3 regions of the Streptomyces sp. SID8374 genome follow, and region 3 is predicted to be linked to each of the others. Evidence: riboswitches for the same ligand, from Rfam matches in the RefSeq annotation. Region 3 holds a riboswitch; each other region holds the start of a gene.
The links. Region 3 has a riboswitch for cobalamin ahead of GTY67_RS05810 (cobalamin biosynthesis protein). Riboswitches for the same ligand answer to the same signal wherever they lie in the genome.

Region 1 (4,471 bases), on a different contig from region 3:
CAGATGGCGCGTGACGAGATCGGCCCGGTCGGCGGGATCGCCGCACTGGTCGCGGTCTTCATCATCATGATCATCCTGCTCGCGGTCCTCGCGCTGGTCATCGTGAACGCGCTCGCCCACTCGCCGTGGGGCGTCTTCTCCATCGGCATGACGATCCCGATCGCCCTCTTCATGGGCGTCTATCTGCGCATCCTGCGGCCCGGCAAGGTCAGTGAGGTCTCCCTCATCGGCGTCGCGCTGCTGCTCCTGGCGATCGTCTCAGGCGGCTGGGTCGCCGAGTCGTCGTGGGCGGACTTCTTCACGCTGGAGCCGGGCACGCTGGTCATCTGGATGATCGTGTACGGGTTCCTCGCCTCCGTGCTCCCCGTGTGGCTGCTGCTGGCCCCGCGCGACTACCTCTCCACCTTCATGAAGGTCGGCACGATCGGGCTGCTGGCCCTGGGCGTGGTCGTCGCGCTGCCGACCCTGAAGATGCCCGCGGTCACCGACTTCGCCTCCAGCGGCTCGGGACCGGTCTTCGCCGGTTCGATGTTCCCGTTCGTCTTCATCACCATCGCCTGCGGCGCGCTCTCCGGCTTCCACTCCCTGGTCTCCTCCGGCACCACGCCGAAGATGGTCCAGAAGGAGACGCAGATCCGGGTGATCGGCTACGGCGCCATGCTGGTCGAGTCGTTCGTCGCGATCATGGCGATGATCGCGGCCTGCATCATCGACCCCGGTCTCTACTTCGCCATCAACGCGCCCGTCGGTGTGATCGGCGACAGCGTCCAGTCCGCCTCCCAGGCCGTGGCCAACTTCGGCTTCACCATCACGCCGGACGCCCTGGCCCAGGCCGCCAAGGACGTCGAGGAGGCGAGCCTGCTCTCGCGGACCGGTGGCGCGCCCACGTTCGCGCTCGGCATGTCGGAGATCTTCTCCGCGGTGGTCGGCGGGACCGCGATGAAGGCGTTCTGGTACCACTTCGCCATCATGTTCGAGGCACTCTTCATCCTCACCACCGTGGACGCCGGCACCCGCGTCGGGCGCTTCATGCTCCAGGACATGCTGGGCAACGCCTACAAGCCGTTCCGCGAGGTCAGCTGGAAGCCGGGCGTCTGGTTCGCCAGCGCCGTCGTGGTCGGCGGCTGGGGCTACTTCCTCTGGGTCGGTGTGCACGACCCGCTGGGCGGCATCAACCAGCTCTTCCCGCTCTTCGGCATCGCCAACCAGCTGCTGGCCGCCGTCGCGCTGGCCGTCTGCACCACCCTGCTGGTCAAGTCCGGCCGCCTGAAGTGGGCGTGGGTCACCGCGGTCCCGCTCGCCTGGGACGTGGCGGTCACCCTCACCGCCAGCTGGCAGAAGATCTTCTCGCCGGACGTGAAGGTCGGCTTCTTCGCCCAGCGCGACAAGTACCAGGCGGGCATCGACGCGGGCGAGGTGCTGCCCCCGGCCAAGAACATGGACGACATGCAGACCGTCGTCACCAACTCCACCGTCGACGGGGTGCTGTGCGCCCTCTTCGCACTCCTCATCATCGTGGTGCTGGTGGACGCCGGGCGGGTCTGCTTCAACGCCATCCGCGACCCGGAGAGCGTCAAGCTCCACGAGACGCCGTTCGTCCAGTCCAAGTTCGTCGCCCCGGCCTCGCTCATCGCCACCAAGGAGGAGAAGGCCGAACTGGCCGCCGCCGGTGTCGGCCCCGAGGGCGGCATCCGCAAGGAAGCGGCGGGAGCGGGGAGCCGGACATGACCCTCGCGGACGTACGGCGGGTGGCCGGACGGATCCGCTGGTACGTCCGTGAGCTGACCGGCGAGTCGACGTACGACCGCTATGTGGCGCACGCGAGGGCCCACGATCCGGACACGCCGGTGATGACCCGCCGCGCCTTCGAACGCAGCCGTACGGACGCCCGCGAGGCGGACCCGCGCGAGGGCTTCCGCTGCTGCTGACCACCACCGGCCGATCGGGGCCGTCGCACCCCTCCCAGGGGCGCGGCGGCCCCTTTTCGCGCCCTCGCACGGGGCTGTCCGCAGCTGTCCGATCCGGAGAAAACCGGGCGAAGAAGCCAGACCGCCATACCGACATCTGTTCACGCCGACACAACATGTGGGGGCTTCCTCATCGAGCGCCCCCCACATGTATGCTCGACCTCGCTGTCGCCGCAGGGGAATCCGGTGCGAATCCGGAACTGTCCCGCAACGGTGTGATCAGTGTGCTTTTGCACACCCGAAGTCCGACGACCTGTCGACAGCGCGTCCGGATCGACCGAACCGGACGCCAGACGTCCGGGCCTCGCGGATGGGCCGGTGGACGCCGTGAGCAGTGCTGCCCTGAAGGGCACCGTGCTGCCCGGCTCCCCGCTCGCCGCCGGCCCCCAGCCGAGCGAGGGAAAGCCCAGTGACCATCGCGCCCGCCGATCCGGTTTCAGCCACCGAATCCGCTGCCTCCACCACGTCCGGCGAAGGCACGAACGACGGACCCGGGACCGCCCTGCTGCGGACCCTGACCGACCTCACCGTCGATCTGCCCGACACCGACCCCGGACGGGTCGCCGCCTCCGCGCTGCGCGGGCGCAACGCCCGCTCCGACGAGGCCGAGCTGCGCTCGCTGGCCACCGAGGCGGCGGCGGGGCTGATCTCCGAGGACCCGGCGTACTCCCGGCTCGCCGCCCGGCTGCTGACCCGTACGATCGCGGACGAGGCCGCGGGCCAGGGCGCGACGCACTTCTCCGCCTCGGTCGCGGTGGGCCACCGCGAGGGCCTGATCGCCGACCGCACCGCCGAGTTCGTGGCGCTGCACGCGGCCGCGCTGGACGAGCTCGTCGACCAGGCGCTGGCCGACGGTGCCGACGACCGCTTCGGCTACTTCGGCCTCCGTACGCTGCACAGCCGTTACCTGCTGCGCCACCCGCTCACCCGTCAGGTCATCGAGACCCCGCAGCACTTCATGCTGCGCGTGGCCGCGGGCCTGGCCGAGGACGAGTCGGTGCGCGCGCTGGACGAGGTCGCCGCGCTCTACAAACTGATGAGCCGGCTGGACTACCTCCCCTCCTCCCCCACGCTCTTCAACTCCGGCACCCGGCACCCGCAGATGTCCTCCTGCTACCTGCTGGACTCCCCCAAGGACGAGCTGGACTCGATCTACGACCGCTACCACCAGGTGGCGCGCCTCTCCAAGCACGCGGGCGGCATCGGTCTGTCGTACTCCCGCATCCGCGCCCGGGGTTCGCTGATCCGGGGCACCAACGGGCACTCCAACGGCATCGTGCCGTTCCTCAAGACGCTGGACGCCTCGGTGGCGGCGGTGAACCAGGGCGGCCGCCGCAAGGGCGCGGCCGCTGTCTACCTGGAGACCTGGCACGCGGACATCGAGGAGTTCCTGGAGCTCCGCGACAACACCGGTGAGGACCAGCGCCGTACGCACAACCTGAACCTGGCGCACTGGATCCCGGACGAGTTCATGCGCCGCGTCGACGCGGACACCGACTGGTCGCTGTTCTCCCCCGCCGAGGTGCCCGAGCTGGTCGACCTGTGGGGCGACGAGTTCGACGCGGCCTACCGCGCGGCCGAGGCCAAGGGCCTGGCCCGCAAGACGATCCCGGCGCGTGAGCTGTACGGCCGGATGATGCGGACCCTCGCGCAGACCGGCCAGGGCTGGATGACGTTCAAGGACGCCTCCAACCGGACCGCGAACCAGACCGCCGAGCCGGGCCGGGTCGTGCACTCCTCGAACCTGTGCACGGAGATCCTGGAGGTCACCGACGACGGCGAGACGGCCGTCTGCAACCTGGGCTCGGTCAACCTGGGCGCCTTCGTGGCGAACGGCTCCATCGACTGGGAGCGCCTGGACGCCACGGTCCGCACCGCGGTCACCTTCCTCGACCGGGTCGTCGACATCAACTTCTACCCGACCGAGCAGGCCGGGCGCTCCAACTCCCGCTGGCGGCCGGTCGGCCTGGGCGCGATGGGCCTCCAGGACGTCTTCTTCCAGCTGCGGATGCCCTTCGACTCGCCGCAGGCCCGCGCGCTCTCGACGAAAATCTCCGAGCGCATCATGCTCGCCGCGTACGAGGCGTCCTGCGACCTCGCCGAGCGTTCGGGCCCGCTGCCCGCGTGGTCCGAGACGCGTGCCGCGCGCGGTGTGCTGCACCCCGACCACTACGACACCGAGCTGAACTGGCCGGAGCGCTGGGACGCCCTGCGCGCCCGGGTCGCGAAAACCGGTATGCGCAACTCGCTGCTGCTCGCCATCGCGCCGACCGCCACGATCGCCTCGATCGCCGGTGTGTACGAGTGCATCGAGCCGCAGGTCTCCAACCTGTTCAAGCGCGAGACGCTCAGCGGTGAGTTCCTCCAGGTGAACGCCTACCTGGTGGACGAGCTGAAGAAGCTCGGCGTGTGGGACGCCCGCACCCGTGAGGCGCTGCGTGAGGCGAGCGGCTCCGTGCAGGGCTTCGCCTGGATCCCCGAGGACGTGCGGGCGCTGTACCGCA
Region 2 (4,471 bases), on a different contig from region 3:
CGGCGGCGTCGGCGATCGCCGCCTCGGTCTCGGACCGGCCGGCCAGCGGCACCCGGGCCTGGACCCGGCCGGTGTTGGGGTCGTAGACATCGCCGTACGTGCCCGAGGTGCCGGGCGTGTGCTTGCCGCCGATGAAATGGCTGAGTTCGCGGACCATGGAAACCTGCTCTCGTCGGTGAGATCGTCAGGAGAGATCCGGGGATGGCGCACGGGCCCCACCGCACACGGCGCCGGTCGGGGGCGCGCGGGGCGTGACAGGGCTCGCCGTCGGGGGACGCGGAGGGCTGGGGCCGTCAGGGGAAGGCGGGGAGAACCGCTCGCCGGGACGGGCCTGCGGGGCCGTGGGTGCGGACCGGTGCCATGCGTGTCTGCTCCATCCTCGTGGAAACACGGAACATCCCGCGGCCGGTATCCTGACTCCCGGATCAGCGCCCGCCCTCATGCCTTCCCGACGGCTGCTTCGCCGTCAGTGGCGTTTCCTACGAGGACGAACTCCCCGGTCACAGTGGCGGGACCGCGCCGGAATCGCACCGGCTTCCCTGACACCACGGGCCTTGAGGGTGCCCGGCTGCACGCCGGCCACCCCGCTGCTCACGAACATATAGTTGGACGTCCTAGTAAGTCCACCCCGCCTCGCCCCGGCCTCCCCTCGGGCCTGGCGCGATGGCCCGCCCCGCTCCTGGCATGATCGGCCGACATGAGCGACGCACCACGGCACATCCTCGTCATCGGCATGGGAGCCGGCGACCCCGACCATCTGACCCTCGCCGCGGTGAAGGCGATGCGCAGGGCGCGGGTCTTCTTCGTGCTCGGCAAGGGCCGGGAGAAGGAGTCCCTGACCCGGCTGCGGCGGGACATCCTGGCCGAGCACCTCACCGGCCCCTACCGGGTCGTCGAGGCCGAGGACCCCTGGCGGGACCGCACCCAGGACGACCGGGGCCGCTACACCTCGGCGGTGCACGACTGGCGCCACCGCCGCGCCGACATCTGCGAGCGCCTGATCATCGAGGAGCTGGCACCGGGGGAGACGGGTGCCTTCCTGGTCTGGGGCGACCCGTCGCTGTACGACAGCACCCTCGCGATCCTGGAGGACATCCGGGCCCGTGGAACGGTGGAATTCGGCCATGAGGTGATCCCCGGCATCAGCAGCGTCTCCGCGCTCGCCGCCCGCCACCGCACCTCCCTGAACCAGGTCGGCCGCCCCATCCACATCACCCCCGGCCGACGGCTCGCCGAAGGGTTCCCGGACGACGACGGGGACATCGTGGTGATGCTGGACGGGCACGAGAGCTTCACCCATCTGACGGGCAGGGGGCTGTGGATCTACTGGGGCGCCTACATCGGCACCCCGGACGAACTCCTCGTCTCCGGCCCCCTCGACGAGGTCGCCGAGCGGATCAGCCAGGTCCGCGCCGAGGCCCGCGAACGCCACGGCTGGATCATGGACACGTACCTGCTGCGCCACGGGCCGGAGGACCCGCACGGTCCGGAGAGCGCTGGCGGCACGGGGAGCGCAGGCGGTCCGGAGGGCGCAGGCGGTTCGGAGGGCGCAGGCGGCGCCCACAGCTGAGGGGCCCCGGCTGGGAGCGGGGCCCGGACAGGTGAGCGGTCATGTGACGCACGGCGGCGGGTCGCGTCGAGGCGCGGGCGGCCGCCGCACCTCGCCGTCGGACCGGCCGGAGGTCAGCTCCGGGACTCGTGCGCCCGGATCACTCCGAGCCCGTGCCCCAGGCTCGGGCACTCGGCGGTCAGGTCGTTGCCCCGCACCAGATAGTTGTGCACGCGCCCGTCGGCGGGCCGCTCCACGGCCCGGTACAGCGTGCCGTTCACGGTGATCGTCCAGTCGTCGCCGTCCTGGGCCCACCCGACTGTCTTCTTCATATAGCGCTTCCCTCACTCGTCGCCGCCGCGGGTCGGCGGCCGGGTATTGGCAAGAAGAACGGGCTGTGACGCTCTGTGGTTCCGGTTCGCCTACGCCATTCGGTTACATCTGTGTCACCGTGCCCCCATGACCTGACCGGAAGTCAGCGAACGGGCGAAGAGGAGCGGAACCCGAGGTCACCCGTTCGGAGTCCGTGTCTCACGTCACCGTCCGAAGTGTGAACAACGGTGTGCGCCCGGCGGTCGCCCCCTTAGGGTGGCCGGTGCAGCTGGTTCGCCCTGCCCGCCAGGCAGGGTGTCGTAAGAGGGAACCCGGTGGGAATCCGGGACTGCCCCGCAGCGGTGAGTGGGAACGACCGCCGTCATACGCACTGGGCCCGGCCGGGTCTGGGAAGCGACGGCCAGTAGGTGTCTGCCCCGGCAGGCGTGCCCGCGAGTCCGAAGACCTGCCCGTTGCCCGCACGCGACCGTTCGTGTGCGGAGTTCCCGGTGACCTCGTGGGCGGGTCGGCGTAACCGTCGGGTGGGCGGACACGGTCAACGTGTCGCGTTTCCGCCCGATTTCGTCACCCCTTCGCGTCCGCGTCCCGTCCCGGGATCAGCTGGAGACATGCTCGCGAAGGAGAGTCACGTGACAGCGAAGCCCGCAGCCGCGGCAGCACGGGCCACCGTGTACGGCTACCCCCGCCAGGGTCGGAACCGTGAACTGAAGAAGGCCGTCGAGGGCTACTGGAAGGGCCGCGTCGACGCGGACACCCTCCGCCAGACCGCCGCCGAACTGCGCAGGGGGACTTGGGAGCAGCTCGCCGAGGCCGGGGTCCACGAGGTGCCCACCGGTGACTTCTCGTACTACGACCATGTCCTGGACACCAGTGTCATGGTCGGCGCTGTCCCCGAGCGGCACCGTGAGGCGGTCCAGGCGGACGCCCTGGACGGCTACTTCGCCATGGCCCGCGGTACGCAGGACGTGGCCCCGCTGGAGATGACCAAGTGGTTCGACACCAACTACCACTATCTGGTGCCTGAGTTGGGGCCGGACACGGTGTTCACCGCCGACTCCGCCAAGCAGGTCGCCGAGTTGAAGGAGGCCCTCGCGCTGGGGCACACCCCGCGCCCGGTCCTCGTCGGGCCCGTCACCTACCTCCTGCTCGCCAAGGCGGCCCCCGGGGTGGCCCCCGACTTCGAGCCGCTGACCCTGCTGGACCGGCTCCTGCCCGTGTACGCCGAGGTCCTCGCCGACCTCCGGGCCGCGGGCGCCGAATGGGTGCAGCTGGACGAGCCCGCCCTCGTCCAGGACCGCACCCCGGCCGAGCTGAACGCCACCGCCCGCGCCTACCGCGAGCTGGGCTCCCTCACCGACCGGTCCAAGCTGCTGGTCGCCTCCTACTTCGGGCGGCTCGGCGAGGCCCTGCCGGTGCTGGCCAAGTCCCCGGTCGAGGGGCTCGCACTGGACTTCACCGAGTCCGGCGCCGCCAACCTCGCCGACCTCGCGGCGGCCGGCGGACTGCCCGGCAAGCGCCTGGTCGCGGGCGTCGTCAACGGCCGCAACATCTGGATCAACGACTACGAGAAGTCGCTCGCCACCCTCGGCACGCTCCTCGGCCTCGCGGACCACGTCGACGTCTCCGCCTCCAGCTCCCTCCTGCACGTCCCGCTGGACGCCGACGCCGAGCACGACATCGACCCGCAGATCGCCCGCTGGCTCGCCTTCGCCCAGCAGAAGACCGCCGAGATCGTCACCCTGGCCAAGGGGCTCTCCCACGGCACCGAGGCCATCTCCGCCGAACTCGCCGCCAACCGGGCCGACCTGGCCTCCCGTACCGACGCCGTCATCACCCGCGACCCGGCCGTCCGGGCCCGTACGGCCGCCATCACCGACGCCGACGGCCGCCGCTCCCAGCCGTACGCCGAGCGGACCGCCGCCCAGCGCGCCCACCTCGGGCTGCCGCTGCTGCCGACCACCACGATCGGCTCGTTCCCGCAGACCACCGAACTGCGCACCGCCCGCGCCGACCTGCGGGCCGGCCGGATCGACGAGGCCGGGTACGAGGAGCGGATCAAGGACGAGATCCGCGAGGTCCTCTCCTTCCAGGAGAAGGCCGGGATCGACGTCCTGGTCCACGGCGAACCCGAACGCAACGACATGGTCCAATACTTCGCCGAGCAGCTCACCGGCTACCTCGCCACCCAGCACGGCTGGGTCCAGTCGTACGGCACCCGCTACGTCCGCCCGCCGGTCCTCGCCGGGGACATCTCGCGCCCCGAGCCGATGACGGTGCGCTGGACGACGTACGCGCAGTCGCTGACCGAGCGCCCCGTCAAGGGCATGCTCACCGGCCCGGTCACCATGCTCGCCTGGTCCTTCGTCCGCGACGACCAGCCGCTCGGCGAGACCGCCCGCCAGGTGGCGCTCGCCCTGCGCGACGAGGTCGACGACCTGGAGGCGAACGGCACTTCGGTGATCCAGGTCGATGAGCCCGCGCTGCGCGAGACGCTGCCGCTGCGGGCCGACGAGCACGCCGCGTACCTTCAGTGGGCGACGGAGTCCTTCCGACTCGCCACCTCCGGGGTGCGGCCGGACACCCAGATCC
Region 3 (4,471 bases):
GCGCTTTCACCGTGCCGCGCGTCCCGGGCACGACGACCAGGTCCGCGTCGGCCAGCTCATCGGGCCGGTCCACGAACCGCACGACGACGCCCGGTTCGGCGGCCAGCGCGTCCACGTCCGTGAAGTTCGACATCAACGGCACCGCGCAGACGGCGACCCGCAGCACGTCATCCCCATGGGGCGGCGCCACGACCGACTCCCGTACCGCACCCCGCAGGGAGACCCGCAGGCCGTCCTCCTCGTCGATACCGAGCCCATGGGTGAACGGCAGCACCCCGTACGTCCGCCGTCCGGTGAGCCCGTACAGCATGTCCAGCCCCGGTTCCAGCAGCGAGACGTCACCCCGGAACTTGTTCACCAGGTACCCCGCGACCAGCGCCTGGTCCTCCGCGCTCAGCAGCGCCGTCGTCCCGAAGAAGGAGGCGAAGACCCCGCCCCGGTCGATGTCCCCGACCACCAGCACGGGGAAGCGGGCCGCCCGCGCGATCCCCATGTTCACGATGTCGGTCCGCCGCAGGTTGATCTCCGCAGGGGACCCCGCCCCTTCGCAGATCACCGCGTCGTACGTCGACCGCAGCTGCTCCAGACAGTCGGTGACCGTCCCGAGCAGCGCCTCCTGCCGGCCCCCGTGGTAGCCCCGGGCGCTCATCTCGCCCACCGGCTTGCCCATCAGCACGACCTGGCTGGACCGGTCGCTGCCCGGCTTCAGCAGCACCGGGTTCATCAGCGCGGTCGGCTCCACCCGGGCGGCCTGCGCCTGCATGGCCTGCGCGCGGCCGATCTCCGCGCCCTCGCGGGTGACGAAGGAGTTGAGGGACATGTTCTGCGCCTTGAACGGCGCGACCTTCACGCCCCGGCGCACCAGCCACCGGCAGATCCCCGCTGTGACGACGCTCTTGCCCGCGTCCGATGTGGTCCCCGCGACCAGCAGCCCACCGCTCATGCCCGTCCCCGCTTCCGTCCCATGACTGTTCGCCCCGCGACCACGCGCCCCGCGACCGTCCGCCCCACCACAGACACCCCGAGGGCCAGCACACTCACGCGCCGCGACAGCCGCACCGCGCGTTCGATGTCGGCGCTCCGCACGTCCCGCCCGGACGCCCCGTTCAGGACCGGCCGGTGTTCGACGCGCCCCGCGTACGCCAGCGTCCCGCCGAGCCGTACGCCGAGCGCCCCCGCGAACGCGGCCTCCACCGGCCCGGCGTTCGGGCTCGGATGGCGCCCCGCGTCCGCCTTCCAGGCGCGTACGGCCTCCGAGGGCCGCCCGCCCGCCACGACAGCCAGCGCGGCCGTCAACCGGGCGCCGGGCCACCCCGCGAGGTCGTCCAGACGGGCCGAGGCCCAGCCGTAACGGCGGTAACGGGGCGACTTGTGGCCGACCATCGCGTCGAGGGTGTTCACGGCCCGGAAGCCGACGAGCCCCGGCACCCCGCCGATGGCGCCCCACACCAGCGCGCCGACGACGGCGTCCGAGGTGTTCTCCGCGACCGACTCCACCACGGCGCGGGCGATCTGCGGCCCGTCCAGGGAGTGCGGATCGCGCCCGCACAGATGCGGCAGCCGCTCCCGGGCCACCTCCAGGTCCCCGGCGGCCAGCGCGCCCCCGATGGCACGGGCCTCCCGGCCCAGCGACGTACCGCCGACGACCGACCACGTGGTGGCGGCCGTCAGCGCGACGGCGAGCGCGGGGCGTCCCTGTACGGCACGGGCGGCCAGTGCGGCGGCCCCCACGGCGCCTCCGGCGCACAGCAGGGTGTGCAGTGCGCCCCGGCCCCGGTCGTCACGCCACAGCAGGGACTCCACCCGCGCGGCTGCCCGGCCGAAACCGGCCACGGGGTGGCCCCGCCGAGGGTCGCCGAGGGCCGCGTCGGCGATCAGCCCGGCGGTGGCGCCGTACGCGAAGACACGATCGGCACGCACGGTTCAGGCCGCCGCGGGCAGAGGCGTTCCGGCATGAAGAGGTACGGGAAGAGGCACAGGGTGCGGCGCACGGCGGCCGGGCATGGCTTATGTCCTCACTCAGGGTCCGCGCCCTGGTTCGACGTGACCGGCGACAAGAGTCTCCTGGCTTCCCGGATCCGCAGTTCCCCCGGCCTTCCAGCCCTCGTGCGGAGGGCCGTGACATCCGGTGTGGGGGAGTGCTCCCCGGTGACAGTGGCGGGACCGCGCCGGATTCGCACCGGCTTCCTCTTCTGTCGCCGTAAATGGCTCCGGCAGTCCACCACGCTGCGAGAACGGCCGTCAACTTGCTGTTGACCTGCGGAGGTCCAGTGTGCGCAGACGCACATCGGGCCGGACACACGGTGGTGTGTCCGGCCCGAAGGAGTGCGGTGGGGCGCGTCAGGCGACGATCAGATAGATCCCGTACGCGACCGCCGCCGCGCACGCCGCGAAGCAGGCGTACGCGCCGGTGCGCGCCAGTGCGGCCGAACCGCCGGAGGCGCCGCCGGCGGCCGTGGCCGACAGCTTGGAGAGGGCGACGATGCCCAGGGTGAAGACGCCGACCAGCGCGACGGTGACCACGAGACTGACACCGAAGACGGAGGCGAGAGCTGCCCAGTCGATTTTCATACGGATCTGTCCTTACACCGTCGCCGCGGGGCGGGCTGTGTCGTCGGGCGCCGAGGCCGGGGCCGGGATGGTGGTCGAGAGGTCGGCGGCCGGACCGCCGATGGGCGGCGGCGCGACCGCGGCCATGGCGGTGGTGACGACACCCTGGGGCTCGTCGTCCACCGTGACCTCGGTGTCGTTGACGTTGGTGTGGTCCACCGGCTGGCGGCGCGAGGCCACCCAGATGGCGAAGGAGCCGCCGACCAGCAGGATCGCGGTGGTGGTGATGCCCCACGGGCCTTGCTTGGTGAGGAACTCGGCGCCCGCGCCGACCAGGCCCGCGGCCGGGAGCGTCAGGCCCCAGGCGACGAACATCCGGGTGGCGGTGGACCAGCGGACCACGCCGCCCTTGCGGCCGAGGCCCGCGCCCATCACGGCACCCGAGCAGGACTGGGTGGTGGAGAGCGAGAAGCCGAGGTGCGAGGAGGCCAGGATGACCGTGGCCGCGCTGGTCTGGGCGGCGAAGCCCTGCGGCGGCTGGAGGTCGGTGAGGCCCTTGCCCATGGTGCGGATGATGCGCCAGCCGCCGAGGTAGGTGCCGAGCGCGATGGCGACACCGGCGGAGACGATGACCCACATCGGCGGGTTGGAGCCGGGGGCGAGGACGCCGCCGGTGACCAAAGCGAGGGTGATGATGCCCATCGTCTTCTGGGCGTCGTTGGTGCCGTGGGCGAGCGAGACGAGACCGGCCGAGGCGATCTGTCCGGCCCGGTAGCCCTTGGCCGTCGACTTGAGCTGGTTCTCGTCGGTGACGTTCCGGTTGATCCGGTACGTCAGCTTCGTGGCCAGCATCGCGGCGAGACCGGCGACCAGCGGGGCGGCGATCGCGGGGAGCAGCACCTTGGTGACGACGGTGCCGCCGTTGATCGAGGACCAGCCGGCCGACATGACTGCCGCACCGATCAGACCGCCGAACAGGGCGTGGGAGGAGCTGGAGGGCAGGCCGACCAGCCAGGTCAGCAGGTTCCACAGGATGGCGCCGACGAGCGCCGCGAAGATGACCTCGGTTCTGAGGCCGTTCTCGTTGACGATCCCGCCGGAGATCGTCTTGGCGACCTCCACTGACAGGAACGCGCCGATGAGGTTGAGAACGGCGGACATGGCCACCGCTGTCTTGGGCTTCAGTGCGCCGGTCGAGATGGTCGTTGCCATCGCGTTGGCGGTGTCGTGGAAACCGTTCGTGAAATCGAACACGAGAGCTGTCACGACCACAATCGCGAGCAGCAGCGTGATGTGTTCCATTTACCCAGGCAATCGTTCGACGTCAGTGGCTCGTGGACCGTAGGCAACCTGGGTGAACGGAAGATGAACTGGGCGGGGCGCTGTGGTGACTCGAATCGGAGTGCGGTGATTCCGCTTGTGTGCGGGTGAGGTTGCGGGACGCGGGTGGGGCACGGGCTGGTCTGCCCTTTGCTCCTCGTTGGCGAAGTTTTTGACGGTCACATCCGGCCCCGGAAGAGATCCCCGTCACGTGGGGGACGACGTTCCGGTTTCCGGCCACCGCCCCTACGCTCGCCCCATGAGCGAGCAGCAGCCGGAATCCGTCGCCCTGGCCTGGCGGGACGTGGTCGCGACCGCCCGCCGGAGCGCCGCCGAAGGCCTGGTCGTCGGCACCTCCGGCAATGTGTCGGCCCGCGTCGGAGACCTGGTCCTGGTGACCCCCAGCGGCGTGCCCTACGACCGGCTCGGACCCGGGGACGCCGTCGGCGTCGGCCTGGACGGCCGCCAGGTCCTCGGCGAGCTGAAGCCGACCAGCGAACTCCCCCTCCACCTCGCCGTCTACGGGGAGACCGACGCCGCCGCCGTGGTCCACACCCACGCGGTGCACGCCACCGCCGTCTCCACCCTCGTCACCGAGGTG

Region 1: linked by a shared signal. The riboswitch ahead of GTY67_RS23955 (ribonucleoside-diphosphate reductase subunit alpha) and the one ahead of GTY67_RS05810 (cobalamin biosynthesis protein) in region 3 are both predicted to bind cobalamin.
Region 2: linked by a shared signal. The riboswitch ahead of metE (5-methyltetrahydropteroyltriglutamate--homocysteine S-methyltransferase) and the one ahead of GTY67_RS05810 (cobalamin biosynthesis protein) in region 3 are both predicted to bind cobalamin.

The regions. Positions count from the first base shown of each region.
Region 1 covers NZ_WWGH01000002.1:65,157-69,627, reverse strand. The annotation lists gene GTY67_RS23965 (carbon starvation CstA family protein) at 1-1,728, shown strand, start outside; gene GTY67_RS23960 (YbdD/YjiX family protein) at 1,725-1,928, shown strand; cobalamin riboswitch at 2,108-2,243, shown strand; gene GTY67_RS23955 (ribonucleoside-diphosphate reductase subunit alpha) at 2,377-4,471, shown strand, end outside.
Region 2 covers NZ_WWGH01000002.1:1,456,136-1,460,606, forward strand. The annotation lists gene GTY67_RS29835 (CoA-acylating methylmalonate-semialdehyde dehydrogenase) at 1-157, opposite strand, end outside; cobalamin riboswitch at 386-565, opposite strand; gene cobF (precorrin-6A synthase (deacetylating)) at 698-1,570, shown strand; gene GTY67_RS29845 (hypothetical protein) at 1,684-1,881, opposite strand; cobalamin riboswitch at 2,183-2,329, shown strand; gene metE (5-methyltetrahydropteroyltriglutamate--homocysteine S-methyltransferase) at 2,512-4,471, shown strand, end outside.
Region 3 covers NZ_WWGH01000001.1:1,288,343-1,292,813, reverse strand. The annotation lists gene GTY67_RS05815 (cobyric acid synthase) at 1-943, opposite strand, end outside; gene GTY67_RS05810 (cobalamin biosynthesis protein) at 940-1,920, opposite strand; cobalamin riboswitch at 2,058-2,192, opposite strand; gene GTY67_RS05805 (hypothetical protein) at 2,341-2,571, opposite strand; gene GTY67_RS05800 (inorganic phosphate transporter) at 2,584-3,852, opposite strand; gene GTY67_RS05795 (class II aldolase/adducin family protein) at 4,130-4,471, shown strand, end outside.